One region of the Tritonibacter mobilis F1926 genome, then DNA from elsewhere that is predicted to be linked to it. Evidence: riboswitches for the same ligand, from Rfam matches in the RefSeq annotation. Region 1 holds a riboswitch; each other region holds the start of a gene.

The links. A riboswitch is a leader RNA that binds a small molecule or an ion and turns the genes downstream of it on or off. The one in region 1 is predicted to bind cobalamin.
Region 2: it holds a riboswitch for cobalamin, as region 1 does, so the genes downstream of both, K529_RS20175 (aromatic ring-hydroxylating oxygenase subunit alpha) here and K529_RS13170 (ABC transporter substrate-binding protein) in region 1, are expected to answer to the same signal.
Region 3: it holds a riboswitch for cobalamin, as region 1 does, so the genes downstream of both, K529_RS18275 (hypothetical protein) here and K529_RS13170 (ABC transporter substrate-binding protein) in region 1, are expected to answer to the same signal.
Region 4: it holds a riboswitch for cobalamin, as region 1 does, so the genes downstream of both, K529_RS02820 (DUF1636 family protein) here and K529_RS13170 (ABC transporter substrate-binding protein) in region 1, are expected to answer to the same signal.

Annotation. Positions count from the first base shown of each region.
Region 1 covers NZ_CP015230.1:2,788,566-2,795,811, forward strand. Annotated here, with positions in the region: gene K529_RS13150 (NAD-dependent succinate-semialdehyde dehydrogenase) at 1-816, opposite strand, end outside; gene K529_RS13155 (Lrp/AsnC family transcriptional regulator) at 901-1,380, opposite strand; gene doeB (N(2)-acetyl-L-2,4-diaminobutanoate deacetylase DoeB) at 1,382-2,374, opposite strand; gene K529_RS13165 (GlxA family transcriptional regulator) at 2,518-3,537, opposite strand; cobalamin riboswitch at 3,739-3,930, shown strand; gene K529_RS13170 (ABC transporter substrate-binding protein) at 4,102-5,109, shown strand; gene K529_RS13175 (FecCD family ABC transporter permease) at 5,109-6,149, shown strand; gene K529_RS13180 (ABC transporter ATP-binding protein) at 6,146-6,907, shown strand; gene K529_RS13185 (pseudoazurin) at 6,919-7,246, shown strand, end outside.
Region 2 covers NZ_CP015231.1:997,005-1,004,250, reverse strand. Annotated here, with positions in the region: gene K529_RS20185 (TRAP transporter small permease subunit) at 1-210, opposite strand, end outside; gene K529_RS20180 (C4-dicarboxylate TRAP transporter substrate-binding protein) at 295-1,311, opposite strand; cobalamin riboswitch at 1,586-1,792, shown strand; gene K529_RS20175 (aromatic ring-hydroxylating oxygenase subunit alpha) at 1,933-3,159, shown strand; gene K529_RS20170 (hybrid-cluster NAD(P)-dependent oxidoreductase) at 3,166-4,233, shown strand; gene K529_RS20165 (ABC transporter ATP-binding protein) at 4,478-5,548, shown strand; gene K529_RS20160 (ABC transporter substrate-binding protein) at 5,667-6,944, shown strand; gene K529_RS20155 (carbohydrate ABC transporter permease) at 7,005-7,246, shown strand, end outside.
Region 3 covers NZ_CP015231.1:584,768-592,013, reverse strand. Annotated here, with positions in the region: gene K529_RS18290 (cysteine hydrolase family protein) at 1-223, shown strand, start outside; gene K529_RS18285 (DNA polymerase III subunit gamma/tau) at 280-2,106, opposite strand; gene K529_RS18280 (protein-tyrosine phosphatase family protein) at 2,335-2,865, shown strand; gene K529_RS18275 (hypothetical protein) at 2,886-3,278, opposite strand; cobalamin riboswitch at 3,412-3,645, opposite strand; RNA gene ffs (signal recognition particle sRNA small type) at 3,777-3,875, opposite strand; gene K529_RS18265 (5'-nucleotidase C-terminal domain-containing protein) at 4,099-5,994, opposite strand; gene nudC (NAD(+) diphosphatase) at 6,259-7,242, shown strand.
Region 4 covers NZ_CP015230.1:593,211-600,456, forward strand. Annotated here, with positions in the region: gene cobG (precorrin-3B synthase) at 1-1,069, opposite strand, end outside; gene cobN (cobaltochelatase subunit CobN) at 1,066-4,311, opposite strand; gene cobW (cobalamin biosynthesis protein CobW) at 4,440-5,474, opposite strand; gene K529_RS02820 (DUF1636 family protein) at 5,494-5,973, opposite strand; cobalamin riboswitch at 6,073-6,309, opposite strand; gene cobO (cob(I)yrinic acid a,c-diamide adenosyltransferase) at 6,334-7,008, shown strand; gene glpD (glycerol-3-phosphate dehydrogenase) at 7,121-7,246, opposite strand, start outside.

The sequences.
Region 1 (7,246 bases):
AATCACCGGGGCATGACCGCCCAGTTCCATCACCAGCCGTTTCACCGTCTCGGCGGACTGGCGATAGAGCAGCTTGCCCACCTCGGTCGAGCCGGTGAACGACAAGGCCCGCACGCGGGTGTCCCGTGTCCATGGCTCAACCACCACCGGGGCCTTGCCCGTAACCACGTTGAATACGCCCTTGGGGATGCCCGCGCGTTCGGCAAGCTCGGCCAACGCCAGCGCGCTGAAAGGTGTTTCACCAGAAGGATGCGCCACAACAGTGCAGCCTGCCGCCAGCGCGGCTGCGGCCTTGCGGGTCAGCATCGCGGACGGAAAGTTCCACGGCGTGATCAATGCGGCCACGCCCACAGGCTCGCGCCACAGTTCCACCTCGGCATCGGGCAAATGGCTGGTGACACCCTCGATATTGGGGCGTTTGGATTCCTCGGCATAGAATTCGACAAAGGCCGCGCCATAATCGATCTCGCCGCGTGCCTCAGAGAGGGGCTTGCCCTGCTCCAGCACCATCAGGCGGGCGAGGTCTTCTTTGTGTTCGATCATCAATTCAAACCAGCGACGCAGGATGGCGCAACGGTCCTGCGGCAGCATCAATGCCCAACTGGCAAATGCGGCATGCGCCGCATCCACCGCGGCAGAGGAATCCTCTGCCGTCATCGCGGTCACATCACCGATGAAATCCCCGGTGGCCGGGTCATGAACCGCGACAACCTCGCCATTGGATGAGGCACACCATTTCCCATTTATGTAGGAAAACGAGCGCACTAGCGATTTGTCACTGATCTCCGCACGCGCGGACAGGGCCGATAACGACATGTCTGCTCCTCCTGAAAGTCTCAGGAAGAGTGTGCAGGGTGTTTTCAGAAGATGTGACTGAAGTTTGCCGGGTGGGCAGAGGATTCAACTGCCCTGCAGCAGGATTTCGAGAGGCGGCACGCCCGCGCCCTTTACGGGTTTGGTCACAATATAGGTGAAATAGCGGCTAAGACCGATGCGCGCATCAAGCATCGCGTCGATCAGCCGCTGGTAGGCATCGATATCGCAGGTAACGATCTGCAACAGATAATCAAAGCCACCGCCCAGCGCCCAGCAGGCAACCACCTCATCATAGCGCTGCATGGCGGCCTCAAAGGACTGAAAGCTTGCCGCCGTGTGATCCGCAAGCTCGGCCGCCACAAAGACGGTGACGTGCGGTGCGATTTTCTTGAGGTTGATGCGGGCGTTATAGCCTTCGATCAGCCCGGCCTTTTCCAGCTTCTTCAGGCGTTCCCAGCAAGGCGTGGGCGACAGGCCCACCTGATCGGCCAGTGCTGCCTTGGTGATGCGGCCATCGCGGGACAGAATGCGGAGGATATCGAGGTCGCGCTGATCCAGATGCATGTCAGCCCTCGACCACACCGATCACGGCGGCGCAGTCACCGGGTTTTATCATGCCGGGGAAATGGCGGCTGATCAGCACGCCACTGCGGCGGGCGCGGTATTCCACGGGGGCCTGCCCGGTGCGGTCGGGCGACCAGACGCGGGCGACCACATCGCCCTTTTGCACATGATCGCCAAGGTCGACCATGATCTCAAAAAGACCGTCGTGCTCGCTGAACAGGAAACAATCCCCATCCGGCATATCGAGCGTCAGCGAAGGATCAATCTGCATCTCGCCCTGAAAAATTCCGAAATGGATCAACACATTGCGCAGGCCTTTCTTGGCGATGGCATTGCTGCGCGCGGTGGACATGCCGCCGCCGCCCAACTCTGTTGTAACCAGAACCTTGCCCATGTCCTCAACTGCGGTGTCGTACATGCCTTCGCTGTCGATCTCTAAAAGTTGCACGGAGTAAGGCGCGTTAAAGGCCTGCATCGCGGCGTAGCAGGCCTCCTGAAGGCCCTTGTCCTCAAGGATATGCGCTGCAGCGAAGGGCACAAAATCCAGCGTTTTGCCGCCAGAGTGAAAATCCACCGCCACATCCGCCATCGGCAGGAGGGTGCGTTGGAAATAATCGGCAATCTTTTCAGTGACCGTGCCATCGGGGCGGCCCGGAAACGCGCGGTTCAGGTTGCCCCGATCGATGGGCGAGGTGCGCGCGCTGGCGCGAAAGGCAGGATAGTTGAAATAGGGCACGATAATCAGCCGCCCGGTGACATCCTCGGCGCGGGTGGTGGCGGCAAGCTCTTGCAGCGCCACGGGGCCTTCATATTCGTCGCCGTGGTTGGCTCCGGTCAAAAGCGCGGTTTTGCCCGTGCCGTTCTGGATCACCGTGATCGGGATCATCACGGACCCCCACGCGCTGTCATCCCGGCTGTAAGGCAGCTTTAGAAACCCGTGGTGCACACCGTCCTGATCCAGTGGAATCGTCGGAGAGATCGGATTGTCTTTCATCGCCTTGTCCTTTTGCCTGTCGGGAATGGAGCACCCTTCGCCTCAATTGCGGGGCCTCTCTCTATGTCACCAATACGAAGGCTGAGCCGGAATTCAAAGCCTTGTGTGCGCTCGTGCCATTCGCGCAGGTTGTTGCGCTCTCCCTAGTCGGAGCGCAGCCCCGCCCCCGCACGGTCGCGCGCGCGCACCTGATAGGGGGTCATGTTGTACTCACGCCGATACGCACGAGAGAGCGATGTTGACGAGGCAAAGCCACTGGCAAAGGCAATCTCTGCGATGGGAAGGTTCGTGTCCGTGATGAGCTTGTTGGCCAGTTTCAGCCGCAACTGCATGTAGTGCTTGGCCGGGGTGGTGTTGAGATGCGTCAGGAACAACCGTTCCAGATGGCGCACAGAGATCCCGGCACGCTCGGCAATCTCAGCCGTGGGGAGCGGATGTTCGATGAACTCTTCCATGATGGCCATGGCACGTACCAAACGGGCCTCAAGGAGGTTGGTATTGCGGGCAGCCCCTTGGGGCTGTTCACCAGAATAGCCCCGTGCGGTGTCGATCATCAGCACGCTTGCCAGTTCGGCGCAATGTTGCGGTGCGAGGATCTGCGACAGGTAGCGCACCACCAATTCGGCACTGTAACCGCCCCCGGCAGAGGTCAGGAGACCTGCGTTATCCTCCACCAAGCGATCTGTGAGCGTTGGGTATTCTCCGGCCTCCCGCAGCGCGCGCAGATCTTGCCAATGGGTTGTGGCCGGACCCGACAAGGGCGCGGACCGACGGATATAGGCGGTTGCCGCATCTGACAGCAAAAAGGCCGGGCGACGCAGCTTTTGCATTGCACGCGCACGCGCCAGCCAGCTGCCGCCGCTGCAGTTGCGCCCGCCGATGACAAAGAGCACATCTTGCAGATATTGCAGCCCAATTGCCGGTTCCGCCCGGATCATCATTCCCGCAGTGCCCGTCACGACACCCGGACTGTCAGAGGTGATCCGCCATGAAAACCATGTGCCTGCTTCCAGCGCATTTGCGGCCTCAAACACCGCAAGGATCGAGGACAGCTCGATATGCGAAAACCCCGGCTGCACAAAAATCTCAACCGTCAATCGCGGGTTTTCACCGCTGGCGTCGGGCGGTGCGCTGGGAGTTGAGGGCGTGGGATTTGCGTTCATATTGGATCAAGACCCTACCCGGCTCGGGAGCACCTCCACAAGTCATCTCGAGCCGCTTTCTCGCAGCAATGCGTCACCGCAGGATCACGCTGGTTCAGACGCTCGCTCTGCTGGGCTGGCGACACGGCGGGATCTTTTGGGCGTGCGTTTGCCCCTGCCCGAGGGACGGTGGGAAAGGCTATTGCCGAACGCTAAGATCCTCCTTAACAATCGCGCGTCGGTTTCCATTTGGAAATAATAGGGAATCCGCCACCATTCTTTGGTGAACCGGAACTGCCCCCGCAACTGTAGGCGCGGAGCGTCGGCGAACTGCCACTGCAGCCTTGGCTGTGGGAAGGCCCGCCGACACGATGAAACGCCAGTCAGGAGACCTGCCGACATCTGTTTTGCAACTTGGCTCGGACGGGGTGTCTGAGGAGGTGTCGAATGCACGTTGTCAGCAGCAAAGTTGACGCGGATCATAGCCAGATCAAGGATACGGGCCATTGCCGTCCGGTCGGTGGTCCAGTTCTGAAGCGGCATATCCTCTCTTTCTCCGGGTCCATCACATACCGGAGTTGATCCATGTATCCGAAATTCCTTCTGGCGAGCGCTCTTTGCGCCACCGGTCTTGGCCTTGCCGCGCAGGCTGACACCACCTATCCGCTCACGCTCGAAAATTGCGGATCGGAAGTCACCTTTGACAAAGCCCCCGAAACAACGGTGACCGTTGGTCAGGCCGCAACAGAGGTTCTGTACGCGCTGGGTCTGGGCGAAAAGGTCACCGGCACTTCGGTCTGGTTCACCAAGGTGCTCCCCGAATTTGAAGAACTGAACGCCGGGGTTGAGCGTCTTGCGGACAATGATCCCAGTTTTGAGAACGTTGTTGCCAAGCGCCCCGGTCTGGTGAGCGTTCAGTATGAGTGGCATGTCGGCCCGCAGGGTATCGTTGCCACGCGCGAGCAATTCTCTGACCTTGGCATCCCGACCTACGTCCTGCCTGCCGATTGTGTGGGCAAAGACAACACCAAGGGGTCCGATGGCACCCGCCTTGAGATGTATGAAATGAGCAGCGTCTATCGCGGCATCGAAGAAATGGCGCAGATATTCAATATTCCCGAGCGCGGCACAGAGCTGGTAGCGAGCCTCAAAGCCCGCGAAACCGCCGCGATCGAGACCGCCAAGGCGCTTGATCTGACTGATAGCTCTGCGGTGTTCTGGTTCTCCTCGGCGGAGATGGACATCGACCCTTATGTCGCCGGGCAAGCTGGCGCACCCGCCTACATGATGGAGGCCCTCGGCCTGCGGAACGTCATCGAAAGCAATGAGGAATGGCCGACCGTCAGCTGGGAAACCATCGCGCGCGCCAATCCGTCGGTGATTGTGGTCGCCCGTATGGAACGCCGCCGCTTTGAGGCCGACGATGTTGAGAAAAAGCTGGAGTTCCTGCGCACCGATCCGGTTGCCAGCCAGATGGATGCGGTGAAAAATGACCGTATCGTGATCCTTGATGCCCATGCGATGGATCCCTCGATCCGCAATATCTCGGCGCTGGAAACGCTGGCCGAAGCACTGCCCGCATTGGATCAGTGATGAGCGACGCGGTACTCACCCGCCCCCTGCATCGACGTGTCACGCTGTGGGGCGTGCCGGGGATTGCCGTCTTGACGCTGGCCATTCTGGCTGGCGTCATTATTGGAGAGACGCCGCTACCTATCCCCACGGTGGCGGCGGCGCTTGCCAATAACCTGTGGGATGCAGGCTATGTAATCGATCCCATTGATGCCGGTATCATCTGGAGCTACCGGCTCCCCCGGACCTTGGTCGCGGCAGCCTGCGGCGCCGGGCTGGCGCTTTCGGGCGTGGTGCTGCAATCGCTGGTGCGCAATGCGCTGGCCGATCCTTATTTGCTTGGTGTCTCAGCCGGGGCTGGCGCCGGAGCGGTTACCGTGACTGTCTTAGGAGTCGGCGGCGGTCTCTTGGGGATCTCGACAGGTTCTTTTATCGGCGCGGCATTGGCCTTTGGTGTTGTATCATTATTGGCGCGCGCCGCCGGGGGTGGCCCCGCACAACTGGTTCTTGCCGGGATAGCCGGGTCGCAATTATTCAATGCGGTCACGTCTTTTCTGATCGCCAAGTCGGCAAATGCCGAACAGGCCCGCGGGATCATGTTCTGGCTGCTCGGGAACCTGTCTGGTGTGCGCTGGCCGGATGTGTCACTCGCGGTGCCTACAGCGGTTTTAGGGTTTTTCGTCTGCCTTTGGTTCGCCCGAGCCATGGATGCGTTTTCCTTTGGTGCGACCTCGGCGGCCGCGTTGGGCATACCGGTGCGCCGGGTGCAAATCGCCCTGATCGGAGCTGTGACACTGATGACCGCCGCCATGGTGAGCCTTGTGGGGTCCATCGGTTTTGTCGGTCTCGTGATCCCGCATGCCATGCGCTACGTTGTGGGACCGCGCCATGTGCGGCTGGTGCCAGCGACTGCCCTTGCAGGTGCGGTGTTCCTGATCGCCGCCGATATCGCATCACGCGTGTTGATCCCCGGACAGGTGGTGCCCATCGGGGTGGTCACCGCATTGGTGGGCGCGCCCGGCTTTGCGCTGATCCTCATTCACAATCGGAGTCGGGTATGAAACTGACCGCCACATCACTGGGTTGGCGCGCAGGCTCCAGAGCAATCGTCGAAGATGTCTCTGTGCAGATTGAACCGGGAGAGACGTTTGGCCTGATCGGCCCGAACGGATCTGGAAAGTCGACCTTGCTAAAGCTGCTGGCGGGGCTTGCCAAGCGCGGCAAGGGCACGGTGCATCTGGACGACCGCCCCCTCGCGAATCTGTCCCGGCGCGAGATCGCGCAGAGCATCGCCTTTGTGGAGCAGATCGCGGACACCTCCGAGCGACTGACGGTCCGCGATGTTGTGGAATTGGGACGCACGCCCTGGCTCTCGGCCCTCTCTCCGTTTGATGATCATGATCGCTCCATCGTGATGGACGCACTGCAGGCCGTGGACATGGCGGATATGGTCGATCAGGCCTGGGCGACCCTTTCGGGTGGTGAACGCCAGAGGGTTCAGATCGCGCGCGCCCTTGCCCAGCGCCCGCGATTGCTGATCCTGGATGAGCCGACCAACCACCTCGACATTCATCACCAAATGACGCTCCTGCAATTGGTCAGCCGTCTTCCGATTACCATTGTGATGGCGCTTCATGATCTCAATCAAGCGATGAACTGTGATCGGGTCGGGGTAATGCAATCCGGGCGACTGATCGCCTGTGGCCCGCCCGCAGAGGTGTTGACGCCGGATCGGTTGGCTGAGGTTTTCCGCATCCGCGCAACGCCGCTCTTTGATCCAACCGATGACTCCACCATTCTTCGCTTTCATTGCCTATAGGACTTAACGATATGAAATTTCACATGGTTTTTGCAGCTGCCATGATGGCTTCGCCTCTGATTGCCGAGACCCACGAGGTGCAGATGTTCAATCGCAACGAACAAGGTGCGATGATCTATCAGCCCGAGTATTTACAGATTGCCCCGGGGGACAGTGTGCGGTTCATCCCCACGCAACCCAGTCATAACGCGGCAACGATTGACGGAATGATCCCCGAAGGTGCAACACCTTTCAAAAGCAAGATCAACGAGGACTTCACCGTGATCCTGACCGAGAGCGGGCGCTACGGCATCAAATGTTCGCCGCATTTTGCGATGGGAATGGTGATGGTGATTGATG
Region 2 (7,246 bases), on a different replicon from region 1:
CGGACCATCCATCAAACCGATCTTGTCAAGAAACGGCGCGAGGAACGTGCGGTCCAATTGGCGTCCCGCAACGGAGTACGCCGCCAGAAACATAAGCGAAAACGCGGCAAGCCCGCTTAGGATTGCGGTTGCCCTTTCGATTGGCAAAAGGGTCCTGTCCAACTTTGATATGATGCTGGAATCACTCAGCACGGTTGATGAACCTGCCATACCTTCCCCCGATATCTGAAAATGAGCTCAAGACACGCGGAGGCCCGAACCATTGGGTCCGGGCCCTACGTGATCGAGAGAAGATCAGCTGCCGCTGCGCTGATCTGCAAGTGTTTTTTGCACGAGGTCATAGAGCTCCTGCCCCGGCAGACCCTGCGCTTCCATGTCTTTAATCCAGGCCTCACGGATTGGATCTGCAGCTTTGGAACGGAACTCCGCCAAGACCTCATCAGAGATCTCTACTTTTTCGACGCCTTTTTCCTCAAGCACCGCATCCCACTTTTTCAACAGCTCTCCGTAGTTCGCCAGATAATGATCCAGCGCTTCCGGAACAGAACTGTCCAGCGCTTCGCGCTCTGCGTCCGAGAGGCTTTCATATGCGTCGATGTTCACGACGACCGGGCAATTTACGGTGCCGGGGTTCAGGTTCGCCGTCCACCAATCCGCACGGTTGATCGTGCCAAAGCTCAAGTGAGCGTGCTGCGCGAAGGAAACCGTGTCTACAACACCCGACTCCATCGCTTGATAGGCTTCTGTCGCGGTAACAGATGTCGGGACAGCCCCAACGGCCTTGAAGGCTTCGCCGATACCACCGGTTGCACGCACTCGCATGCCCTCGAATTCAGCCAGTTCGTCGCGAACCTCACCCGTGCCAACGATGTTGTACTGCGGCATCGGCGAGGTCATCAGCAGCTTTGCGTTCCACTGAGCCATCTCATCCGCAGCAGCCGGGTGATTGTAAACGGCGCTGGAGATTGCAACTTCTTCCTCGAGGTTGGAGACGCCAAGGAAAGGCAGTTCCAGCACAGTAATCACGCGGTTCTTGTCGCGGTGATAGCCCGCACAAAATTGCGCCATCTCAAACGCACCGATGGAGATCCCATCGAGGTTTTCACGGTTCTTTGACAAGCCACCATAGCTGATATTCATGGTGAACTCGCCGTTGGTTTTCTCAGAAACAAGTTCTGCGAGCTTTTCAACATGCTCGGTAAAGGCGCGGCGCTTGCCCCAGACCGAGACATTCCATTCTGTCGCCATGGCTTCTGCAGCAAAGGCGAAGCTCAAGGACGCAAGAGCGGTAAGTCCCAAGAATTTTTTCATATTTTCCTCCCCAGTCGGATTTTTGATGTCTGGTTATGCGGGGCAGGATCACCAAATTGGGCCGCTTTGCCAACCCCAAAGTTCGCATACTCAATGTTGCCGCAGCCGATTGATTTCACCGACAAGACCGCACGGCACATGCTGTGATCTATTTCGAACCGTGCTGAGGTATACCGTTTCGCTACCCTCGGTATTTTTCACCCACCGCGACATGGCTTGTCTCGAACACATTAAACAATGTCGCAAATCGCAGATCCAATTCGTCAAATCTCGATACAACTTTGAATCACGAGGTGCCGTCTGGGCTTGCGCAGACGGAGAATTGGGAAGCCGGTGCGATTCCGGCGCTGCCCCCGCAACGGTCATGAGACTTGCGGGCGCGACATCTGGCCACTGGGAGGAGGAAACCCGGGAAGGCGTCGCGCTCCGACCAGTTGGTCAGTCTCTCAGCCCGGAAACCAGCCTCAGCAGATATCGTCAACCGCGGGCGGCGGTTTGGGCATCTTCAAAGGACGCGGTTCCCTCCGCTGCGGCCTAATGGATACCCTTTGCCGTACGCACCCCCAACCAACTGCAAAACGCGCTGTCATCGACCGCGTTGCGCGGCAGGAGAGTCAGGAAATGAACCGCAATATCAGTGCGCTGATCGCAAGTCACAATCCGGGTCACGCCCTTGCGCAGGCATTTTATAATGATGCTGAAATCTTTCAGACTGATCTGCAGGAGATCTTTTACAAGGAATGGCTCTTTGCGATCCCGGCGTGCGAGCTGGAAAAGGCTGGCAGCTATGTCACCCATCAGGTTGGCAGCTACAATGTGATCATTGTGCGCGGCTCCGACAATGAGATCCGCGCCTTCCACAACTCCTGTCGCCATCGTGGCTCGGTGATCTGCAAGGCGAAAAAAGGCAACAACCCGAAGCTGGTCTGCCCCTATCACCAGTGGACCTACGAGCTCGACGGTCGCCTGCTCTGGGCTCGTGATATGGGACCAGATTTCGACGCCAGCAAACATGGCTTAAAAGTTGTACACTGCCGTGAGCTCGCCGGCTTGGTTTACATTTGCCTTGCAGATGACGCGCCAGATTTCGAACAGTTTGCCAATGTTGCCCGTCCGTATTTGGAAATCCATGATCTCTCGAATGCCAAGGTCGCCTTTGAAAGTTCGATCATTGAGAAGGGAAACTGGAAGCTCGTCTGGGAAAACAATCGCGAGTGCTATCACTGCGGCGGCAACCACCCTTCGCTGTGCCGCACGTTCCCAGATGATCCCTCCATCACAGGTATTGAGGGGGGCGAGACCCCGGCAAACCTGCAAGCGCATTTTGAGCGCTGCGAACAGGCCGGGATGCCCTCTACCTTTCAAATGAGTGAGGACGGCCAGTTTCGCGTCGCCCGCATGCCCCTGAAAGAGGGTGCCGAAAGCTATACGCTGGACGGCAAAACCGCAGTCCGCCGGTGGCTTGGGAAAGCAGCATTCGCAGATGCCGGGTCACTGCTGAAGTTTCACTATCCAACCACATGGAACCATTTTCTCGCCGATCATTCCATCGTGTTCCGGGTCACACCGATCAGCCCAACAGAAACCGAAGTCACCACCAAATGGCTGGTGAACAAGGATGCTGTCGAAGGGGTCGATTATGATCTGAAGCGGCTCACCGAGGTCTGGATCGCCACCAACGATGAGGACCGTGAGGTGGTAGAGTTCAATCAAATGGGCATCAATTCACCTGCCTATGAACCCGGCCCCTACTCCGAGGTGCAGGAAAGCGGCGTGTTGCAATTCGTCCAGTGGTACCTCGAAACCCTCAAACGTAACAGCGGCCCAACAGCTGTGGCGGCGGAGTAAACGATCATGCCGAGAAACAGCGAACGCGCGATCTGGAAAGATACGGAGATGCTGGAATGCGTCTCCATTATTCCCGAAATGGACAATACGGCGTCTTTCACCTTTAAGGCGCCCTCTGGTGCCCTTTTTGAATATGACCCCGGCCAGTTCATGACATTGGAGATCCCAGTTCCGGGTGGACCATTGCACCGGACCTACACGATCTCATCCTCGCCGTCGCGGCCGCGTAACATCACCATCACCGCCAAGGCCCAGCGCGATAGTATCGGAACACGCTGGATGCTGGACAACCTGCGCCCCGGCAGCCGGATCAAAGCGCTGGGTCCGGCAGGTCTGTTCACCAACGCCAACAGCTCGGCAAAGAAGTTCCTGTTTATCTCCGCAGGCTCTGGCATCACACCGATGATGTCGATGACGACAAACATGTGGGATGATGGCGACAACCTCGACATCGTCTTTGTCAATTGTGCCAAACGCCCCTCAGAGATCATCTTTCGCCAACGCTTGGAACAGATGGCAAGCCGATCTGAGGGTTTGGATCTGAAATTCGTGGTCGAAGAGCCTGACCCCTATCGGCCCTGGACAGGGTATCAGGGTGTCTTCAACCAGTTGATGCTTGGCCTCATGGCCCCGGACTATCTGGAACGCGAAGTCTACTGCTGCGGTCCAGAGCCCTTTATGCAAGCCGTGCGGGACGCGCTCGCAGGCCTCGGCTTTGATATGGAAAACTATCATCAAGAAAGCTTCCACGCACCGGTTGAAACCGCTGCAGAGCAACCTGACTTTGATGATGTGGTGCTGGACGATGAAACCAAGGTCGAGGTGACGTTCGAAACCTCTGGTGTTACCGCAAAGGTTGCGGAAACGGACACGATCCTTGCAGCAGCACGTGCAAATGGTTTGAATATCCCCTCCGGCTGCACCTTTGGTGTCTGCGGCACCTGCAAGGTTAAGAAAACCTCGGGCGAGGTTCACATGGTGCATAACGGTGGCATATCGGACGACGATATCGAAGCTGGCTACATCCTTGCGTGTTGCTCAAATCCGATCGGAAAGGTCTCTGTCGAGATTTGATCCCAAGGAAACAGTGAAAGTGACCAATGCCGCGCTTTGGCTGAGCGCGGCATTTTTCGTTCGTCGTGCATCACACAAATTCCTATCGGGAGTGTCGCATAACATTCATATGAAGCCTCTATGAGGTTCATATGAAACCAAACGACTCGATATTCCGCTGCCCTTGCTTGATCTACATCGCTCACACCGCGCGTGCCTCTCGCGGCGTCTTGATCGATGTCGCCACGCTCAAAGGGGACTGCACATGACCGTTGCGGCAAACGGGCAGGCCATCTCACTTCAGCATGTGCGGAAGGTTTGGGGGCAAACCGTCTCATTAGAGGACCTCAGCCTTGAGGTTCCGGCCGGATCTTTCACAGCCGTATTGGGCCCCTCGGGGTGCGGCAAGTCGACCACGCTGCGTATTATGGCGGGCCTTGAGTCTGTCAGCGCAGGGAAGGTTCTGATCGGTGGTCGCGATGTCACAGAATATAGCCCGGCGCAACGCGGCATCTCTATGGTGTTTCAGTCGTATGCACTGTTTCCGCATCTGACCGTCGCTGAGAATATTGTCTTTGGATTAAAAGTTGCAAATGTACCCCGGCAAGAACGGCAACGTCGCCTGAATGAGGTGGCAGAACTGCTTGAGCTTGCCCCCTATCTCAATCGCAAGCCTGCAGCGCTGTCGGGCGGGCAGCAGCAACGGGTTGCCTTGGGTCGGGCGGTCATTTCACAGCGCCCGGTCTGCCTGATGGACGAGCCGCTGTCCAATCTCGACGCGCGTCTGCGTGACGAGATGCGCCGCGAAATCCGTCGCCTGCAGCGCGCGCTTGGCTTTACTATGGTTTACGTGACGCACGACCAGACTGAGGCCATTACCATGGCTGATCGGGTTGTGCTGATGAACAAGGGGCAGATTGAACAGATCGCATCCCCAGAAGAGATCTATCAGCGCCCCGCCACCCCCTTTGCTGCGCGTTTCATCGGCACACCGCCGATGAACCTGTTGCCTCCCGCCGCTTTTGGCGAGGCCTTACGAGGGGTGCCTGAGACATTGCGCATTGGTGTAAGGCCCGAAGCACTGACGGAGTCAGCAGAGGGCCCAATCACAGCACAGGTCAAGGGAGCGGAGTTCCTTGGCGCTGACACGCTGGTTGAACTGAACTGCGCGGGAGCGGATCTCTTGGCAAAACTGCCGGGCACGCGCAGTCTGACGCCGGGAGAAACCCTGCGTCTGGCTGTGACGCCAGATCAACTCCACGCGTTTGATATCGCACAGAATTCGCGGCTTGAAGACGAAAGCCTCGCCGCACGTATCCGAGACATTCAAAGATGAACCGTCGAAACGATTGCGGACCAGCCGCGATCAGGCGGTTTTGCCATGGCTCCCGATTTCGACAGGGGGGCGCTCAATGCCGGACGACGACCGGCTGTGAAAGCAACGGAGAGACACCATGCTGATGACGAAATTCAAGGCAGCCGCCGCTGCCCTTGCATTTGCCGCTGCCCCTGCTGCGGCTGATGTTGACTTGCAGTTCTACTTCCCGGTCGCCGTAGGCGGTGCCGCAGCAGACACCATCGAGGAACTGACGGCGCAATATGTGGCAGAAAATGAGGGTGTAAATATCGAAGCCATCTATGCCGGCTCCTATCAGGACACCGTAGCCAAAGCGCTCACCGCTGCGCGCGGCGGCAATGCTCCGCAACTGTCGGTGATCCTGTCGGTCGACATGTTCACGCTCCTCGATGAAGACCTGATCATGCCCTTTGATGACTTTGCCACCAGCGAAGAAGACAAGGCGTGGCTGAACTCCTTCTATCCGGCGTTCATGGAGAATTCCCAGACCGGCGGCAAAACCTACGGCATCCCCTTCCAGCGCTCGACCCCGGTTCTGTACTGGAACAAAGAAGCCTTCAAAGCCGCAGGTCTTGATCCCGAAACGCCCCCAGCGACCTGGGACGAGATGGTTGAGATGGGCAAAAAGCTGACCCTGAAGGACGATGCAGGCAATGTGACCCAATGGGGTGTGCGTATCCCGTCCTCGGGCTTTCCGTATTGGCTGTTTCAGGGCCTGACCACCGAGAACGGCGCGATCCTCGCCAACGCGGATGGCAACGAGGTGAGCTTTGACGACCCGAAGGTTGTTGAAGCACTGGACTACCTTGTGGACCTCTCCAAGGAACACAAAGTGATGGCGCCTGGCATCATTGAGTGGGGCGCTACTCCCAAGGCGTTCTTTGAGGGTCAGACCGCAATGATGTGGACCTCGACCGGCAACCTGACCAACGTGCGCAAAAATGCCCCGTTTGATTTTGGTGTAGCGATGCTGCCTGCAAACAAACGTCGTGGCGCACCGACCGGTGGTGGCAATTTCTTCCTCTTCAAGGGGGCTTCGGACGAACAGGCCAAGGCAGCGTTTGATTTCGTGAAGTGGATTTCCGGGCCGGAGCAATCCGCCAAATGGACTATTGCAACCGGCTATGTCGCACCGCGCCCCGAAACATGGGAAACTGAAACGATGAAAGCCTATGCGGCTGAGTTCCCACCGGTTCTGGTTGCCCGGGATCAGCTGGAACATGCTGTGGCGGAACTCTCAACCTATGAAAACCAGCGCGTGACCCGCATCTTTAACGACGCGCTCGCGGCTGCAATCACCGGTCAGAAAACCTCCGAGGAAGCACTGAAAGAAGCGCAAGCCAAGGCCGACGCGATCCTTCAGGACTACCGCTAAAATCAACCCCATGCGCGCTGCCTGATCAGAGGTAGCGCGCATGTTTTTCAGGAGCCGAAAATGCTGCGCACACGAGGCTGGATACACGCTTGGCTGCTGTTGTTGCCAGGTTTTGTTTTCCTGATCGCTTTTACACATCTTCCTGCACTGACCACATTGTGGAGCAGCTTTTTCACCACTCCACGGGGACGACGTCCTGCCAAATGGGCAGGTCTTGAAAACTACGATACACTGATCGGCGATCCGATTTTCTGGAAGGTTCTGTGGAATAACGCAATTTACGCCGCCGGAACCATCCCGCT
Region 3 (7,246 bases), on a different replicon from region 1:
GGTGATCCTATGCGGGGCGATGAGCCAGATGTGCGTGGACGCCACCGCGCGGGCCGCAGCAGATTTTGGCTTTGCCGTGACCATTGCCGAGGATGCCTGCGCCGCCCGCGCCGTTGAATTCGGCGGTGTGTCTGTGTCCGCTGAACAGGTCCACGCTGCATTTATGGCCCCATTGGCGATGGGTTACGCCAAGGTGGTCAAAGCGGCGGAGGTGCTGCGCTGATCTCAGGGCAGGAGCCGGGCATGGACGGGCTCACAGAAGCCTAGCCATGACAGGGTTTATTCCTCAAACGGATCCCACTCATCCTCGACTTCAGGCAGGGCCTCGGCCTGAACTTCAGCGGCCAGTTCTTCCTGCGTGCGGATCTTGGTGATCTTCGCCTTGGGGAAATTCTGGAGCACCGCCTGCACCAGAGGGTGCGCAGAGGCTTCTGCACGCAGGGCGTTTTCGGCAGCGTCACGCAGTTCCGCAATCGTTGGCGCATCACCATCTGGGGCAATGGAGACCACCCAGCGGCTTCCGGTCCAGTTTTGCAAGGCAGTGCCGATGCGGGCAGCGAGGTCCTGCGGTGCATTTGCGGCGGGGGTGAACGTGATGCGGCCCGGTTGATACGACACCAGCCGCACGCCGCCCTCGACCTCGACCAGCAGCTTCACATCGCGGTGTTTGCGGATCAGTTCGATCACATGTTCAAAACTCGGATAGCGCGCCAAGGCGCTGTCCACACGCGGCGCAAGCGCTGCCATTTGCCCGCCACTTGCCGACATAGTGTGCCCCCCATTGGGGCCACCGCCGGGGGCGCCCTGCGGCGGGGCGGGGGCGTAAGCCGGAGCCCCGCCCCCCCCGCCCGCCGCAGGCGACCCCATGCCTTGCATGGGGTGTCCCCCACCCGGACCACCTGGATGTGGCGGTGGGGGGGTGTCCTGCAGTTTGCGAACCAGTTCCTCGGGCGAGGGCAGATCGGCCACATGGGTCAGGCGGATCACAGCCATCTCTGCCGCCATCATCGCATTGGGTGCGGCGGCGACTTCCTCGAGCGCCTTGAGCAGCATCTGCCACATGCGCGTCAGCACCCGCATCGGCAGGCGGCTGGCCATATCCTGTCCACGGGCCCGCTCATCCGGGCTGATGGTCGGATCTTCTGCCGCATCGGGGGTGATCTTTACCACCGACACCCAATGGGTGATCTCGGCCAGATCGCGCAGCACCGCCATCGGGTCCGCGCCCTCGGCATATTGACCGGACAGCTCCGTCAGGGCCGCCGCCGCATCGCCGCGCAGGATCATATCCATCAGATCCAGCACCCGGCCCCGGTCCGCAAGACCGAGCATCGCGCGCACCTGATCCGCTGTGGTCTCCCCCGCACCATGGCTGATTGCCTGATCCAGCAGTGAGGTCGCATCCCGTGCGGAACCTTCTGCCGCGCGGGTAATCAGCGCCAGCGCATCTTCGGCGATCTCGGCTTTCTCATTGGTGGCGATCCGGCGCAGCAGATCGATCATCACCTCCGGCTCGATCCGGCGCAAGTCAAACCGCTGACAGCGCGACAGCACCGTCACCGGCACCTTGCGGATTTCGGTGGTGGCAAAGATGAATTTCACATGCGCCGGTGGCTCTTCAAGCGTCTTCAACAGCGCGTTGAAAGCAGAGGTTGACAGCATGTGGACCTCATCAATGATGTAGATCTTGTAGCGGGCCGAAGCCGCGCGATAGGCCACACTGTCGATGATCTCGCGGATGTCACCCACACCGGTGCGCGAAGCGGCATCCATCTCCATCACATCCACATGGCGACCTTCCATGATCGCCACGCAATGTTCGCATTTGCCGCAGGGCTCCGTGGTCGGGCCGCCCTGACCGTCCTCCCCGATGCAGTTCATGCCCTTGGCGATGATCCGCGCGGTGGTGGTTTTACCGGTGCCGCGAATACCTGTCATAATGAAGGCCTGCGCGATGCGATCTGCGGCAAAGGCGTTCTTCAGCGTGCGCACCATCGCGTCCTGACCGACCAGATCGGCAAAGGTCTCGGGCCGATACTTGCGTGCCAGAACCTGATATTGTCCGCTTTGCGGTGCGCTGGAGGTCTCGGGGCTGTGCTCGCTCATGAGGGCCTTTCGGATGGTCTTTGAGGGCGCGCCGCTGGATTCGCGAGCCACGCCAATGATCCTGTGCAAACTAAGCGCCGCTGTCCGCTTCGTCCACCGCTGTTGCACGGGAACCCGGCAGAATGGGGGAGGTGACAGAAAAGGCTACCTGTCTGAGACTTGGCGGGGTTAAGATAGCGTGAAGGTATCGCGGAAATTACGCCGCGCCTCCCGGGGGGGGGAGAGTAAATGGTGAGTGCTACGAATATGCAGCCGCAGTCGGCTGTGCAGACCCTATCGCTTCACGCGCTGTCGTTTGGGGACGGTATATTGGCGCTGAGCCGCGCGCCCGGCGCTGGGGGGGATTACGCGGGTGATTTGCGTTTGATTCGTGAATGGCGCCCGTCGATGGTGATTTCGATGACCACGCGGGTGGAGCATGTGATTCTCGGTGTTGAGAACCTGGGCACGGATATACAGGGCCTCGGCAGCCGCTGGTTCCATATGCCGGTCGAGGATTATCAAATCCCCACCGCAGAGATGGACGAACACTGGCAACACATCAGCACGATGGCCCGTCAGGCCATGTCCGGTGGTGGCCGGGTTCTGGTCCACTGCCGGGGAGGCTGCGGTCGATCCGGCATGGCGGTGCTGCGGTTGATGATCGAAAGCGGCGAGTCTGCCGAGGCAGCGCTCAGCCGCCTCAGAACTCTGCGGCCCTGCGCCGTCGAGACAGACGCACAAATGGCGTGGGCCTTTGGCAGAAGGTCCCCGACCTGAACTGAAGGCTGCGCTGAGCGTCAGACCTCAGCGCGCTGATCCCGATAGCTGCGCACAGGTCGCGCCTCGCCAAAGGCGCGCGGAATCTCTGATACACATGTGCTGCTCATCGTGTTGGCATCACTGGACAACATCGCATCGGCGAACCGATCCAGCGTTTCGGTCTTGGTCGATGAGGTTACGTCACAGAACACTCGAATGCGGCTGTGGTTGGCGGCAAAACGCGCAGGGCAGGCTTTCTCGCATCCATCTAGGCGGCTTTCTCCACTGATTTCAAAATCTTCCTGTGTCAGTGGGCGCGCGCTATCGAGCGCCTGTGCCAAGGCTTTCAGCATCCGTTGTGCGGCCGGGCAGGGGCGCCCCAGATGCATACATGTGGTCGACACAAATTCATGTGATCGCTGTTGGTCCATTCTCTGCGTGCCCTCCGCACCAAGATAGTTGTGACGGGGGCAAGATGAGAGACTTCGGGCGAGACATTGCCCCTCAATGGTGGGCAAGAGAGATCAGCCGTCAGACCTCCTCCAGGACACCCCGCCCGGTTTCAGGTTCGTATCATTGATGGCAGGTCTCCTGACTTGCGGGTCATCGCGTACCGGCCCTTCCCGATCCCATCGGCCAATGTGGCCGTGACGGATCAGTGGTCTTGCCGGGGTACTCGCCGCCTACAGTTGCGGGGGCAGTCACGGACTTGGCGGGGCATATGCCCGAACCTCACCGTATTCCCTCTTCATTCCGTCCTCGGATAGAGAAACGAAAACCATCTCAAGAAGAGGTAGCGAGCGCGCTGCCGACTCGTCAACAAAGATCTTGCTGCACGTGCAAAATCACCCCTGCGGTTCGATTGTGTTTTGGAGGTGTGGGTAAACGCCTAGAGACAAAAAAACCCGCCAGAGGCGGGGCTTTTTATAAAGTGAGAGGTTGGACATCGACCCAAGCGGGGCTCGTTGTGGCTGCTTCCTTCCGGACCTGACCAGGTTGGCGAGGCGCTTGCCCGCGCCAACCCCTCGAATCCCGATATAGGGAAGTGACGATACAATGACAACCCGCAGCCTGGGCGATTTCCTGACCCTATGCGCGTGTGAAGGAAGGCAGAGGTCTACCGTGAAGGTGTAGTTGAGGCGGTGGGTGCAATCCAAAAGGTTGCCTTGGCATCCTCGACATCGCAATGGCTGAGGTACTCGGCGCTTATCACGACGCCCTTTGATGATGCGCAGCTCTAAATGGTGCCACTCAGAGCTGCAGCTTCAACGCCACAAAGCCTGTATCCAGTTCGGTCGCGCTTTGGGCGACGTCATCAGGCAATTCATGCAGGTGGCGGTGCACGCCGGGGCCTGTGACGGCAATCGCCTCCACGCCGAGGTTCGGACGGATGCGCCACGGATAGGGTGCCGCTGCCAATGGATCTGCCGCTAGGGTCGACGTCACATAGGCCCCGACAGTGTCGCGGATCATCTGAGGTGGCAGCGAGAGAGCCTGCGCCTGATCAAGCATACGAAAGTTGCCGCCTCCGCTGCTGCGGTAGCTGTTGAAGGCAACTGCGAACCTCTGGGCAGGTTGCAAAGGGTGCCCGTGCCAGCGCAGATTTCTGATACGGCTTGCCGCGTCGTTTAAGAGGCGTCCATCGGCATCAAAACGTGCCGTTGCTGTCGGGTCGATTTCATACTCCAGGCCGAAGATCACATCGAAGTTGTGTCCGGCCCGCGCAGGATTTGCCAGCAGGCGGTCAGGAGCATTGGGCTCCAACTGATTAAACAGCCCTGCCGACATGTCCAACCAGTCCCGCAGTTGCTGTGCGTCAACGATAATGCAGCGCAATTCGTTTGGATAAATGTAGATGTCGGCCACATGGCGGCGCGAAATCTCTCCTGCGGGCACATCGGTGTAATTGAGCGGCCCCGCGCGCCCACCAAATTTAGCCGGTGCGACTGCCGACAAAAGCGGCAGGTCGGCGAATTCTGATTTTGCAAGGGTCGGGCGAACAGCAGCGGCCTGCGCCGCGGCGGTGAGAGCGAGTGCGCGATCCTCGCCAAAATAGGTAAAATAGGAGTGGTGTGGCTGTGCGAGCGTGCCAACATTTGTGGCCATATCGGCGCGGGTGCGCTGATGAATGTCGCTCAGGGCGTTAACCAGTTCTGGTGCCTCCGGGACCACTGGCACGAGACCATCGCGGGTCTGATGTGCAACCGGGCGCAGGGCGCAATCTCCCTGCGTGACACGCCAGCCTTGCGGGGTGCGGACCAGGTCGAGGTCGATCACCCCGAGATGTGAGCCACTGGAGCCAGGCATCACCACCGGAACACCCAGCCCGGCATCCTCACCATCGGGCGCCGGCAGCAACAAATGGGTATGTCCGCTCACAGCTGCATCAAGACCGGGCAAGTGCGACAAAGGTCTGAGCGCGTTTTCCATCCCCGCGACTTGGTCAGTCGGGCCCAGCCCGGTATGTGCCAATGCGATCACCACATCGGCCCCCGCATTGCGCAGATCCGCAATCGCGGCGCGTGCGCTGCTGAGGATATCGTCGACACGCAGACGCCCCTCCAGATGATCGGCATCCCAGAGCATGGTTTGCGGCGGCAACACCGACAACAGCCCGATCTTTACATCCGGCGCATCTGCGGGTGCACAAGGCATACGCCTGCGCAGTATCAGGGTTTTGTGAACAGGCAGCGCATGGGCGTCGGCAAGGGGTGTAATATTGCTGCAAACCGCCGGGCAGGGCAGCGCAGAGAGCGCCCGGGCAAGGACAGGAAGGCCGAAATTGAACTCATGGTTGCCAAGACCGACGGCATCATAGCCCAAGACGTCAAAGGCACGGATCGATGCAGGGGTGGCGTCTGGATCAGCGGCGTCAGTTTCGGCAAGCGGTGAGCCCTGCAACCAGTCGCCATTGTCGACCAGCAGCGTAATCGCACCGGACTCTGTGGCCTCTTTGCGGGCCGCGCCAATCAGGCTTGCAGTGCGGCTCAGGCCAATTCCGGGATGCTCTTGATCGGTGTAATAGTTGTAGCTGAGCAAATGGCTATGGACATCCGAGGTGGCCAGCACGCGCAATCGCCCCGATACTTCTGATCGGTCGCTAGCACCCTCATCTGTCCCCGTGGCGCCTTGGTCGTCTTCGGTCATTCTATGCCATTCATCGTCGCTCGTGGGCACCGCTCCGTGATTGTCTTGCGTCCGGTGCTTCTCTCATTCGTTAACAAGTAGAAGAACAGAGACAGGGGGGCGTGCGGAACCCTAACGAGAGGCTTTTTTCGAGTTTTTGAAAAGCGTGGCATTTTTGCTTGTGTCACACATGGGAATGCGGCATCGCCTGTCTGCAATGATGAAACGTCATCCCCTTTTGCGGACGGTGGCTGGCAGCAACGCATTTCAAAAAGCGAGACAGTCATGAAGCGAGCGGAGCAAGTAACCTTTGGCGGCAGCGGATTGGATCGCGCGGCGTATTTGCGCACAGAGACCGCGACATTAGATCAGCTCTGGTGTTCGGCAGAAGTGCAAATCGTGCTTTTGTGGCGCGGCAAGCCCTTATGCGTTTGCAAGCCCGGTCACTCTGACGCCGATGGGCTGGCCTATCTGCAAAGCGATCATGCCCTTGTGGCGGGGCGACGTCATGATGCGCTTTTTCTGGGACGAAATGCGCAAGGGGCAGGTTACTTTGCCGTGAGCCTCGACGACTGGGAGCCTGAAGATCTGGATGCTTCCAGCCTTAACAGCTTTCTTGATCCAAGCGAGCAGCGTCACCCGGATTTGCCCGAGGTCTATGCATTTATGGAGTTGCGCCGGGTGATGACGCATCTTTCGGCGCGTGAGGCAGAACTTGCGGCGACCGCAAAGGCGATGCTGGGCTGGCACGCAAGCCATGGATTTTGCGCCTGTTGCGGTCATGCCAGCAATGTTGAGCAGGCCGGATGGCAGCGTCGCTGCCCAAGCTGCAATGCCCCGCATTTTCCACGGACCGACCCAGTTGTGATCATGCTGATCACCCGTGGCGATCGCGTGTTGTTGGGGCGGTCACCGGGGTGGCCGGAGGGTATGTACTCGCTGCTCGCGGGTTTTGTGGAGCCGGGAGAAACCCTCGAAGCAGCGGTGCGCCGCGAAGTTTATGAGGAAACCGGAGTGAAGGTGGGCGAGGTCGACTATTTGGCCAGCCAGCCGTGGGCCTTCCCTATGTCGTTGATGTTTGGCTGTTATGGTGTTGCAGTCAGCGAGGAAATCACCCTTGATCCGCAAGAGATCGAAGAGGCATTCTGGGTGACACGCCAAGAGGTGATGGACGCCATTGCAGGCAATCACCCAAAGGTGCGCGCCCCGCGCAAAGGGGCAATAGCGGGGTTTCTTTTGGAAAACTGGGTTGCAGATACACTTGAGTAACCAA
Region 4 (7,246 bases), 1.1 Mb from region 1:
TGCGAATGAGGTCAAAGCGGTCTGTGCCGGTGGCGGTCAAGGTCACATCGGCAGGTTTGGGATGGGCGCAGCCCTTGGCGCAGCCCGAGACGTGCAGGGTGGAGCCCTCCGGCAGATGCGGGGCGAGGTTGCGGGCCAATGCCCGGGTTTCAGAGAGCGCCTGCAGGCACCCGGGCGCGCCAGTGCACGCGCTCACCCGCAGGCGCGGATCCGTTGCACTGAGGATCAGGCCGGGCAGGGGCGCGAGGTCTTGAGCGTTCTCAATCAACAGCATCCGCCAGGGGGTGAGGCGCAGGGGGCCGAGATCGGCAAGCGCGGCGAAGGTCTCGGCGCTGATCTGGCCAAACTCCAGCGCAACCAATGCGCCGCTGCGGGTCTGGCCGGGCGCGGGCCGCGAAGCGCCCATTGCGACATCTGCGGCATGCCGCGCGGGGGCTGCGCGGTGCGCGAGCAGGGCGTGCATCCTGCCCCGACCCTCCGACGCGCCGCCTTGGTCAAGGAACCAGCGCGCGAGGGTCAGTGCCTCGGCTGCGGCTTGGTCTTTGCACACCTCCAGCGCCACATCGGCACCGTCAGCGCGCAAGGTCAGCCTGTCGCCTGCACCCTCGATGCGGATATCGGCAGCGGTGCCTTGCAATATGGGGGCCGGACCTGCGTCCACGGCAAAGCCGAACTTGCCGGGCAGGGGCAAGTCCTCGGCCAGTGCGAGGCCCTCTGTCAACGCCAGGGCGATATGGTGGCTGCGGTCTCCTGCAGCCCAGAAGGGCGTCATGAGGATATTGCGGCGTGCCTCGGCATGGGCGTCCTGTTCCACCAGCCCGAGATCCTGAAGCGCTGCGATCAGGGCGGGATGGCTGTCCTCGCGGACGCCGCGCAGTTGCAGGTTCGCCCGCGCCGAGAGATCAAGTACGCCATTGCCGTAGCGCGTGGAGAGATCCGCGACGGCCTTGGCCTGCTCAGATGTGAGCCGCCCCAGTGGCGCGCGGATGCGCACCACCAGACCGTCGCCGGACATCATCGGCCTCAGCGCGCCGGGGCACCAGCCATAGACCTTGGGGGCGGTGCTCATGCCGCGCCCTCAAGTCTGGCAAGGATCGAATTGCGCCGCGTTACCCAAAGCTCTGCGTCGCGCAGAGCGTTGAACCGATCCCGCATAGCTTGAAGGGCGGCGGGGTTTTCACGCTCCAGAAATGCCACCAGATCGTCGCGCCCCAGTGTGGCCTCGAAATAAAGGTCAAACAAATGCGCGGGCACCACCTGGGCCAGATGTGCAAAGGCTGCCATGTGATCAAGCGTTGCCGCAATCTCTGCCGCGCCGCGAAAGCCGTGGTTCATCATTGAGGTCGCCCAATGCGGGTCAGAGGCACGGGCGCGGGTGACGCGGGCGATTTCCTCCTGCAGGCTGCGCGCCTGCGGGCGGTCCAGACGGGTGGCGTCCATGTGATAAAGCGCCGGAGCCTCAGCGCCCAGACGCTTCATCGCGGCGGCAAAGCCTGCTTCATGGGCGGCGTAATCTGAGGCGACCAGAACATCCGTTTCCGCCAGATCCTGCAGATGCACAAAACTGTCGGCGCTGTGCAGCCGATCTTCAAGCGCGGCGCGCGCCTCGTGGATGTCCCCTTTTGCGTCAATCGCATGCGACGAGGCCGCAAGCCAGGCCTCGCCCGCTGCCGCGCGGGCCTCTTCGGAGTAGTCATCAAGATGCTGGGTCATGCCAAGGCCGTATAGTCCGGGCTTGGGGCCAAAGACGCGTGGTGTGGTCTTGAGGTAGGGGTTGTCGCCTGAGTCCTCATCGCGGGCGCTCAACGCGGCAGCGGCGGCCTCGAACATTTGGGCAAGGCCGGGAAACACGTCGCGAAACAGGCCGGAGACCCGAAGCGTCACGTCGATGCGCGGACGGCCCAAAAGGGCCAGCGGGATGATCTCAAAGCCCGAAACCCGCTCTGATCCTGCGTCCCATTGTGGGGCAAGACCCGCAAGATGCAGCGCCATGGCAAATTCCTCGCCCGCCGTGCGCATGGTGGCAGAGCCCCAGAGGTCCACCACCAAACCCTTCGGCCAGTCGCCATGGTCCTGCAGGTGGCGGCGCAGCAGCTCTTCCGCCAGCTTGACCCCTTGCGCCTGCGCCGCCCGCGACGGCACCGCGCGGGGATCGGTGGTAAAGAGGTTGCGCCCCGTGGGCATCACATCCGAGCGCCCCCGGTAGGGCGAGCCAGACGGGCCGGGGGAGACCAGCTTGCCCGCCAGCGCGTCCAGCACCCCGCGCAGCTCTGCCGCGCCGTGATCGCCCTGACCAAAGATATGCAAACCTTCGCCGTATTGGCTTTCCTTGATGTCGCAGACAAAGCGGTCGATGCGGGTGATGGCCTCTGCCGCCGAGGCGTCGGCGGGGATGCCCAGGTCGTCTTCGACGCCGGTGCCCTGTGCCTCGGCACGGATGTCGGCGATCAGCCGGTCACGGCGCGCAGGATCAAGCCCGTCGGCTGTGGAATATTCATCCAGAAGGCTTTCCAGGCGGGTCATCCCGTCGAGCAGCGTGGTCTGTGCCAAAGGTGGCGGCATGTGGCCCAACGTGATGGCACCGATGCGACGCTTGGCCTGCGCGGCCTCGCCCGGATCATTGACGATAAACGGATAGATGACCGGCAGATCCCCCGCCAGCACCTCGGGCCAGCACTGCCCCGAGAGTGCCACCGCCTTGCCCGGCAGCCACTCCAGCGTGCCATGGGCACCCACATGCACCAGCACATCCGTTTGCCTTTGGAGCCAGAGATAGAAGGCGACGTAGCCATGGCGCGGCGTGCGGTCGAGGTCGTGATAGTCGTCATCGCGGGATTGCACGTCACCGCGTTCGGGTTGCAGCGCGACCAGTGCCTTACCCGCACGCAGCGCGCGAAAGTGCACGAGGCCGTCCCTGATCGCGGGGTCTTGCACGGGCGCGCCCCAAGCCGCGGTGAGATCCGCGCGCAAGCTGGCGGGCAGGTGGGCGAGTGCTGCGAGATAGTCCGAGAGCGGCCATGTCAGCGTTTCATCCGAGAGCCGCGCGCCAAGGTCTGCCTCGGCGGTGACGTCATAGCCCTCGGTCGCAAGGGCGCGCAAAATCTCAGACGTTGAGGCCAGCGCGTCCAGCCCCACCGCGTGAGCGAGGTTGTAATCGCGCCCCGGATAGGTCGAGAGCACCAGCGCAAGGCGTTTGTCGGCAGGTGTTTGGCGGGCGAGCCGTAGATGCGCCTCGATGCGATCCAGCGCCGCCTCAACTCGCTCCGGATCGGCGCGGTGGGTGAAACGGGAATATTCCAGATCGGGATCGCGTTTGGTGGGGGATTTGAAGCTGACAACACCGGCAAACAGCCGACCGTCCACCTCTGGCAGGACCACATGCATGGCCAGATCCGCAGGCGACAAGCCGCGATCCGCCAGATCCCAATCCTTGCGCCGGGCCGTGGACAGCGCCACCTGAAACACCGGACAGCCCGTGAGGCTCAGGGGAGAGGCGCTGCCATCGCGTCCCTGCGCGGAAAAGGCGGTCGCGTTGATGAGTGCGGCGGGGCTCAGGGCGGGCAGTTCTGCGCGCAGCCAGTCGACCGCGTCGGGGACCTTGAGGCTCGGCGCGAAGACCCCATAGGCGGCATACCCGCGCGCGCGCAGGCTATGGATTATTGCATCCACAGGGGCGGTGTCGGCAGACGTCAGATAAGAGCGATAGAAACTGACCAGCACCAAGGGCTTGTCGATCTCGGGCAGGGCATCCAGCGCGCCCCGGTCGGGGTCGTAGAACCCGAAATCCGGCACGGTTTTCTTGCCGATCACCGGGCTGGCATAAAGGCCAGAGGCCAGCGCCAGTTGCGCCAGTGCCGCCTGCGCGGCGACAGCACCGCCCGCATCGCACAGCGCCTGAAGGCGGCGCAGGGTGGAAACCGGCAGGGTGGACAGCTCATCAAGGCGCGGATCTTCCTGACCGTCGGCGGGCAGGATCGCCAGCGCAATGCCCTTGCGCCGTGCCAGATCCTGAAGCGTGGCCAAACCATAGGACCAATAGCTCTCGCCACCGATCAGCCGGACCAAGACACCCTTTGCGCCCTCTAAGGTCTGTTCGGCGTAGACATCGACCGAGAGCGGGTGTTTGAGCGCCACCAGATTGGCAAGCCGAGTGGAGGGGAGTTTGCCGTCCGCGCGATGCCAGCCCGCCGCGAATGCGCCGAGATCGCTGTCGGAAAAGGACAGCACCACCAGATCGCCGGGGGTCTGCCCGACGTCATAGGGGGTGTCTGTTTCTCCGAGCCCGTGGCTTTCGCGGAAGACGACGTGCATGAGGTTGGTCCGCTTCGTTCAAATCGGAGAGGGCAGCGTCTGACCCCGGGTGGGTGCGAAGCGCCCTCCCGGGGGGGAGGGTCGGGCGGGACCTCACGGCGAGAGGTCAGCGCCCTTGGTGTTGAAACTCAGGCCCCGAGGTCGGCGTGGATGCCTGCTGTGTCGATGTTATCATGCTCGGCGATCACCACCAGCTGGGTCTTGCGCGGCTGCGCGCCCCAGGGTTGGTCGTATTGCGCGCGCAGACGTTCACCCACCGCTTGTACGAGCATTCGCATTGGTTTTCCTTCCACGGCCACATAGCCCTTCACCCGCAGGATGTTGCGGGCGCGGGCCATCTCGATGATCCGTTTTTGCAGGTCTTCGGGATCGGAGACTTCGCCCATTTCGACCACGATGGACTCAAAATCGTCATGTTCATGATCGTGGTGGCCGTCATGGTGGCTTGGGCGCGCGTCGAGGTCGTCTTCGGCGGCAGCGCCCAGACCCAGGATCACGCGGGGATCGATCACCCCTTCGGTCATTGGCAGGATCGGCAGCTTGCGCGGGGCCTCGGCTTCGATCACCGCGCGGGCCTTCTCGACGCCCGCCTCGCCGGCCAGATCCGCCTTGGACAACAGCACGATATCGGCGCAGGAGATCTGGTCCTCGAAGACCTCGGACAGCGGTGTTTCGTGATCAAGGCTCTCGTCCGCCTCGCGCTGGGCCTGCACGGCGTCCAGGTCGGGGGCGAACTGGCCCTTGGCGACGGCCTCGGCATCGGCCAGGGCGATCACCCCGTCGACGGTGATGCGCGAGCGGATGGCGGGCCAGTCAAAGGCTTTGAGGAGCGGTTTCGGTAGCGCCAGACCGGAGGTCTCAATGACGATATGCTCGGGCGGCTCGGGCAGCGCCATCAGGCTCTCGATGGTGGGGATGAAATCATCGGCCACGGTGCAGCAGATGCAGCCATTGGCGAGTTCCATGATGTTTTCCGCCGGGCAATTGTCATCGGCACAGGATTTCAGGATGTCGCCATCAACACCGGCGGTGCCAAACTCATTCACCACCACCGCGAGGCGCTTGCCCTGCGGGTTCTGCATCAGGTGACGGATCAGAGTGGTTTTGCCAGCCCCCAGAAAGCCGGTGATGACGGTGACGGGGATCTTGTTCAATGTGGTCATGTGAAATGGGCCTTTCGGGTCAATCCTGCGCAAGCTCGGTGGCAGGCGTGTCTGGGGTGTCACTGGAAGAGTCGTGACGCTCGGGTGCGGGTGTCGGGGTCAGCGCAACGCTCGGCATGGAGACGGGCGGAATGCGGGCGATGGATTGTTTGCGAAACACCACCGGGCGTTCGCGCCATGGCACAAACCCATCCTCGGTCGCCGCATAAGCCGCAGCACCGGCGAGGATATCCTCAAGATGGGCATCCGGATCGAGATCACCGTAGATATAGCTCCAGCGGGCAGGGCCACCGGAGAGATGCAACGTGCAGGACCGCGAGCAGGCCGAAAGGCACTCGACCCCGCGCACGGTGACGCCTTCGGGCAGCGCGCTGCCTGCAAGACGGTCGGCAAGGATGCGGCCGGGGCGCATGGCTTCGGGATCGCTGCCGGTCTGGCGACAGGTGGTGCAGACGGTCAGGACAACCGGCTCCGGGCTCTGGCTGGGGGTCTCTCCCATGCGGCCTTTTCTCCTCCTCAGCGGCGAGGCGGGGCAGGCCAGATGGGGGCGCGTGCCACGTGTGGCAGGCCCTCAACCGGTCGCGGCACACCCCGTCCGCCGGTTTCACACACGCTGGCAGGTCTCCCGGCTTGCGGATGCCAGACCCGGGTGGGGCGCTGACGGTCGTCCCGCCTTCCCGGTGCCGCCCCTAGGGGTGCGCCAGTGGCGTCGGGAGACCTCTCCGGTCACGGTCGCGGGGGCGGCTGTGCTTGGGGCGCGCTGCGGCGTGCCTTGTCACATTCCCTCTTCGCCCGAAGGGTGTCACCTTCGGGAACCAACGAAAATCCCTTGCGCCATGGGGGCACTCTTTGTCAAGACATGGGGCCAAACAGCAGGAGCGACCCCGTGAGCGACCAGACCAACGCAAGTAGCGAAACCGACATCTCCGACGAAGAAGCGGCACGCCATGCCTCAAAGATGGCAAAGAAAAAGGCCGCCCGTGATCGGATGATGAAAACCAAAGATGGCGAAAAAGGTCTCATCATCGTTCACACCGGCCCCGGCAAGGGCAAGTCGTCCTCGGGATTCGGCATGATCATGCGCTGCATCGCCCATGGCATGCCCTCGGCGGTGGTGCAGTTCATCAAGGGCGCGTGGCAGACCGGCGAGCGCACGTTGATTGAGGAGAATTTCTCGGATCTGTGCCAGTTCTACGCGATGGGCGAGGGGTTTACGTGGGAAACGCAAGATAAGGCCCGCGATATTGCGGCAGCCCGCGCGGGCTGGGAAAAGGCCAAGGAGATGATCCTCGATGAGAAGAACACCATGGTGCTACTCGATGAGATCAACATCGCGCTGCGCTATGAGTATCTGGATTTGCAGGAGGTTCTGGAGTTCCTCGTCGAGCATAAGCCGCCGATGACCCATGTGGTGCTGACCGGGCGCAACGCGAAGGAAGAACTGATCGAGATCGCCGATCTTGTGACCGAGATGGCGCAGGTGAAGCACCCGTTCCGGGCTGGCATCAAGGCTCAGAAAGGCGTGGAGTTCTGAAACCTCAGCGTGTGTCGTGAGCGGGGATGCGAGGCGCTGCCTCGCGCTCCGGGATATTTTGAGTTAGAAGAGGGAGGGGCGTTGTGCCCCTCTCTTTTGTCAGTCTGTTTTGTTAGTCGGTGACGCGGGATTTGATATAAGCGTCGACCGCAGTGCGCGCATCAGGGTCCAAACGCAGGCCGAGTTTTGTGCGCCGCCACAGGAAATCCTCGCCCGTGCGCACCCATTCTCGGGCAAT